2 linked regions of the Pedobacter sp. W3I1 genome follow. The protein of the gene in region 1 interacts with the protein of each later gene in a pairwise test. Links are inferred from orthologs where the notes say so. Each region holds a gene or a part of one and is shown on either strand. Other genes may lie near its edges.

What was found. Proteins that work in one complex are often made in the same cells at the same time.
Region 2: the proteins of nusG (region 1) and rho interact in binary tests that used the Escherichia coli proteins (3 or more experiments, as listed by UniProt). The link is inferred for Pedobacter sp. W3I1 from one-to-one orthologs.

The regions. Positions count from the first base shown.
Region 1 is NZ_JAUSXN010000001.1:5,064,764-5,067,742, reverse strand. What follows is about bases 6-2,979. They hold nusG (transcription termination/antitermination protein NusG), read left to right. Parts: upstream 6-1,209; coding sequence 1,210-1,749; downstream 1,750-2,979. Other genes in these bases: rplA (50S ribosomal protein L1), read left to right, coding at 2,814-2,979; rplK (50S ribosomal protein L11), read left to right, coding at 2,350-2,793; secE (preprotein translocase subunit SecE), read left to right, coding at 1,003-1,200; tuf (elongation factor Tu), read left to right, coding at 6-740. In the rest of the region: more of tuf, read left to right, coding at 1-5. UniProt on the Escherichia coli protein: Part of the processive rRNA transcription and antitermination complex (rrnTAC). The complex forms an RNA-chaperone ring around the RNA exit tunnel of RNA polymerase (RNAP).
Region 2 is NZ_JAUSXN010000001.1:4,720,898-4,723,864, reverse strand. What follows is about bases 2-2,963. They hold rho (transcription termination factor Rho), read right to left. Parts: upstream 2,375-2,963; coding sequence 629-2,374; downstream 2-628. Other genes in these bases: pyrF (orotidine-5'-phosphate decarboxylase), read left to right, coding at 2,797-2,963; pssA (CDP-diacylglycerol--serine O-phosphatidyltransferase), read right to left, coding at 2-539. Outside these bases: more of pssA, read right to left, coding at 1-1; more of pyrF, read left to right, coding at 2,964-2,967. UniProt on the Escherichia coli protein: Facilitates transcription termination by a mechanism that involves Rho binding to the nascent RNA, activation of Rho's RNA-dependent ATPase activity, and release of the mRNA from the DNA template.

The DNA.
Region 1 (2,979 bases):
TAGAAATGGAAGTTCGTGAACTATTATCGTTCTACGATTTCCCTGGTGATGATATTCCTGTTATTCAAGGTTCTGCTTTAGGTGGTTTGAATGGCGATCCAAAATGGGTTGGAAAAATTATGGAGTTAATGGATGCTGTAGATAGCTACATTCCAATTCCTCCACGTTTAACTGAACTTCCATTCTTAATGCCTGTTGAAGATGTATTCTCGATCACTGGTCGTGGTACTGTAGCAACTGGTCGTATTGAGCGTGGTGTAATCAACTCTGGAGATCCGGTTGAAATCTTAGGTATGGGTGCTGAGAACTTAAAATCTACAGTAACTGGTGTTGAGATGTTCCGTAAGATCTTAGATTATGGTGAAGCTGGTGATAACGTAGGTTTATTGTTACGTGGTATTGAGAAAACTGATATCCGTCGTGGTATGGTAATCTGTAAACCAGGTTCAGTAACTCCTCACACTGATTTCAAAGCTGAGATCTATGTATTATCAAAAGCAGAAGGTGGTCGTCACACTCCATTCTTCAACAAATACCGTCCACAGTTCTATTTCCGTACTACAGATGTTACTGGTGAAATTTCACTAGCTGAAGGTACTGAGATGGTAATGCCAGGTGATAACGTTACAATTTCTGTGAAATTGATCAACGCAATCGCAATGGAAAAAGGTCTACGTTTCGCAATCCGTGAGGGTGGTAGAACAGTAGGTGCTGGTCAGGTAACTGAGATTGTAAAATAAAACCCCAAACCCCTTAAGGGGCTTCAGGTAAATAACTGAAAGCAAAGTGCTTGAGTTCACTTAAGCACTTTGCTTTCTAATTACGGGAATAGTTCAACGGTAGAATAGAGGTCTCCAAAACCTTTGATCAGGGTTCGAATCCTTGTTCCCGTGCTCAAAACAATGATTGAGTAATTAAATGAGTGAATGATTGAATTTGAAAGTTAGCTTTCGAATATTATCATTCACTCATTTAGTCATTCTGTCATTCAATAAATTAAATATGGCTAAAGTAGTTGAGTTTATAAAAGAATCATACGATGAAATGACCAATAAGGTTACATGGCCTACTTGGGGCGAACTGCAAAGTTCTGCGATTCTTGTATTAGTGGCTTCTTTAATTATTGCATTGGTTATTTTTGCAATGGATAAAGGATCGACATTTGTGTTAGATACTTTTTATAAATCACTTTCTAATTAATATTTACAAATGAGCGATCTAAAGTGGTACGTTGTAAGGGCTGTTAGCGGTAAAGAAAAGAAAGTAAAACAGTACATTGATGCTGAGATCAGCCGTTTAGGTTTCTCTCATTTGGTTCCTCAGGTTTTAATACCAATGGAAAAATATTACCAAATGAAAGATGGTAAAAAAATTGCCAAAGAACGTAACTTCTATCCTGGTTATGTTTTAATCGAAGCTACATTAGATGGAGAGTTAGAGCACATCATTAAAGGAATTAACAGTGTTATTGGTTTCTTGGGTGATAAAGCGGGCAATCCAATCCCAATGCGCCAGGCAGAAGTTAACCGTATTTTAGGTGTGGTTGATGAAATGAGCGAGCAAGGCGAAACCATGAATGTGCCTTACTATGTTGGCGAAGGCATTAAAGTTATGGACGGACCTTTCAATGGTTTCTCAGGTATTATCGAAGAGGTAAACGAAGAGAAGAAAAAACTGAAAGTAATGGTTAAGATTTTCGGACGTAAAACGCCACTTGAACTTAACTACATGCAAGTAGAAAAAGAGTAAAAAATTGTCTTAAATATTTGAAAGGCCTTAGAATTTATTTTCTGAGGCCTTTTTGTTTTATATAGGGTTTGAAATCAGTTAATGTATTTTTAAGTATAATAACACATTCTATATTTAGAAACTCTTTAAAAATGATGGAAATTTATACAGGTTGTCACGTCGAGACTGCCGAAACGCCTTTAGAGCTGATCCTTCAACAAGCTAGCTATCAATGATAAGATTTAATTAGAAAGGTCGTCATTGCGAGGAGGAACGACGAAGCAATCTTTCCTGCTAGAAAAGATTGCTTCCCCGAAAAACGGGGCAGGCTGTCGGCTGAAAAAGCCTTCTCGCAATGACGATAATCTGAGGAGATTTATCTCCTTAAATATCATATCATTTATATTGATTTTATACAATAAATTAACCCTCAGGATGACAAGTAAATATAAAAACGAAACTTAAACAGCCTCTTAAAAATATATTTTTCTCAATCTATTGCAGGACTGCAAGATTATCCATATCTTTGCAGTCCTTTAAGCTTTATAGGAGCTATGAGGAATTAAATGTTACATGCTTCCAATATTTAACATTGAGTTTTAAATAAACAAAAAACACAAAATGGCAAAAGAAGTCAGTGCAATGATCAAATTACAGATCAAAGGCGGAGCGGCAAATCCATCGCCACCAGTAGGACCTGCATTAGGTGCTAAAGGGGTGAACATTATGGAGTTTTGCAAACAGTACAACGCTCGTACCCAAGATAAAGCAGGTAAAGTATTGCCAGTTGTAATTACTGTTTATGCTGATAAGTCATTCGATTTCATCATCAAAACCCCTCCGGTAGCTATCCAGTTAAAAGATGCTACTAAATTACAGAGTGGTTCTGCTGAGCCTAACCGTAAAAAAGTTGGATCGGTGACCTGGGACCAGATTAAAGTTATTGCTGAAGATAAAATGCCTGATTTAAATGCATTTACAATCGAATCTGCAATGAGTATGGTTGCCGGTACAGCACGCAGTATGGGAATCACCGTTTCTGGTGACGCACCCTGGAACAATTAATTAAAAAACAGTTTACAACAGTGGCGAAATTAACTAAAAATCAAAAAAAGGCACATGCTAAAATAGAAGCTGGTAAAGCTTATACTTTGAAGGATGCTGCTGCTTTGGTAAAAGAAATCACTACTACTAAATTCGATGCTTCAGTTGATATTGATGTATCCTTAGGAGTAGATCCGCGTAAAGCCA
Region 2 (2,967 bases), 340 kb from region 1 along the record:
AAATCGCTGAATTTTAAAGAGAATATTTTGATTTCGCTCACCAATAAGAAACTCGTAATGGCAGTAATGGCAATCAATAGTATGCTAGAGGAAATGATCTGGGGATAATCATTTGCAATAAACGGTAAGGAGCAAATAAACAAAGTATTCATCGGGGTATTTAAACCAATAAAATCTTCTGTTTGCCTTTCATCATTGTTAAATTTAGCTAACCGCAATGCCGAAAAAATAGTAATTAAAAAACCAAAATAGGGAAGGTACTCAGATGAATAATCGCTGGCTTTTAAAAGTTGAAACATGATTACACCCGGTAAGAATCCAAAACTTACCATATCTGCCAAAGAATCCAGGTCTTTTCCTATTGCTGATTTAACATTTAATAAACGGGCAACCATGCCATCAAAGAAATCGAAAATTCCGGAGAAAATAACGAAATAGGCGGCGGTTTCTAAATTGCCTTTAAATGCAAATACGATTCCGATACAACCAGATAAAAGGTTTGCACAGGTAATCGCATTAGGAAGATGTTTTTTTAGCATGGGGTCTAAGGTTTAAGGTTTAGGGTGTAAGGTTTAGGCATCCAATTAGGAAACCTTAAGCCTTACACCTTTTACCTTTAAGCTTTATCTTAGCTGTTCATCGAAATTAAGAACTCTTCGTTACTTTTTGTTCCTTTTATTTGTGATTGAACAAATTCCATTGCTTCCTGGCTGTTCATGTCAGCAAGGTGGTTACGTAAAATCCACACGCGTTGCAAAATATCTCTATCGAGCAATAAATCGTCGCGACGGGTACTTGATGCCGTAATATCAATTGCAGGGAAGATACGTTTGTTAGATAATTTACGATCTAATTGTAACTCCATGTTACCTGTTCCTTTAAATTCTTCGAAGATCACCTCATCCATTTTAGAACCTGTATCGGTTAATGCGGTAGCTAAAATGGTTAGTGAGCCACCATTTTCGATGTTACGTGCCGCTCCGAAGAAACGTTTTGGTTTGTGTAACGCATTTGCATCAACACCCCCTGATAATATTTTACCTGATGCCGGTGCAGTTGTATTGTATGCTCTGGCCAAACGGGTAATCGAATCTAAAAGAATTACCACATCATGTCCGCTTTCTACCAAACGTTTTGCTTTTTCTAAAACAATATTGGCAATTTTAACATGGCGTTCAGCCGGCTCATCAAAAGTAGAAGCAATAACCTCAGCCCTTACACTACGAGCCATATCGGTAACCTCTTCCGGGCGCTCATCAATTAATAAGATAATTAAATAAACTTCCGGATGGTTTTTGGCAATTGCATTGGCTACTTCTTTAAGCAGGTTCGTTTTACCTGTTTTTGGTTGCGCTACAATTAAACCACGCTGTCCTTTACCAATTGGCGTAAATAAATCCATAATACGGGTAGAGTAGTTGCTGTTATCCGTAAATAAATTTAATTTTTCTGTTGGGAAAAGTGGCGTTAAATAGTCGAAAGGAACACGGTCGCGAACCTCAGCAGGAATTCTGCCATTAATGGTTTCTACGCGAACGAGTGGGAAATATTTTTCGCCTTCTTTTGGCGGACGGATACTACCTTTTACGGTATCACCAGTTTTTAAGCCAAAAAGTTTTATTTGCGACTGAGATACATAAATATCATCAGGAGAAGTTAAGTAGTTGTAATCTGCCGAACGCAAGAAACCATAACCATCGGGCATAATTTCTAAAACACCCTCATTTGTAATTACGTTATCGAAATCCAAGTTAGAATAACTGTTTTCGTTTTTGTGGTGATTGCCACCGCCTGGTTGTTTTTGCTGACGGTTTTCGTCGCGTTGCGGTTTTTCCTGCTTTTCTTTAGGCTCTTGTTTTTGCTTTGGAGCCACCGGAAGTACTTCAGCACTTTCTTCGATTAAGGCTGAGATAGGTTTTACACTTTCTTCAGCTTCAACAATTCTGTCGGGCTGTCTTTCAGGTTGTTGATGGTGCTGCGGTTCGTCAAATAAGGTTACCGAATCTCTTCTTCTTTCAATTGGCGCTGCAGGCTCATCTTTGCTTAACCTTGCTCTTTTTTTAACAGGCTTGTCGGCTACAACAGGCTTATCAGCTACGACAGCGTTTTCTGCTACTGCTGCTGAAGCAGCGGCTGCAGCAACTTTTGATGTTTTTGCAGCTTTAGTTTTAGGCGCAGGAGTAGCTGCAATAGGTTCGATTTCGCTATAAGGGTCTGCACCAGCTTTAGCGGCATTTATAATTTCCTGTTGGTGTAAAAGTACTTCAACAAGGTCGATTTTTCTTAGGGAGTCGGCACCTTCAATGCCATAGCTTTTTGCTAGCTCACGTAATTCTGTTGTGAGCTTATCATTTAATTCTGTTTTACTAAACATTCTAAATATATATGTTTCAAGAAATTTTTCATTTGTTTATAACGGATGTTTTCTGTTATAAATCTACACAGGCTTAAATATATTTGTGTTAGTGCAGGCCCGGCAGTTTCATTGTGTATAAATTCTTAAGGCTATAAAACATTATGAGTTCATTATAGAAATGCTCAAATTGTTTCATAACTGTTTACAAGCTGAATAAAAAGCGAAATTGGCCTTTAAAAAATGGTAACAAAAAACAAGTCTTGATAAATTTTTCTGGGATATTCAGATAAACGGTTGAGAAATTATGTTGCAATTGTATGTATTTGAAACGTAATCTGCAAGCAAAAGTTTAAAATGTTTATAAAAATAATTAGTGTGAGCATTATTTTGTCGCTCAGAAAACTTAAAAATCTTCATATTTGCAGCAAATAAGCCCATATATGACAAAGCAACAACTTTTCGAGCAGATACAAAAAAAACGTTCATTTTTATGTGTCGGATTAGATTCTTCGTTAGATAAAATACCAAAACACCTGTTAAAGTATGAAAATCCAATTCTGGAATTCAACAAACAGATTATAGATGCCACAAAAGATTTGTGTGTAGCTTAT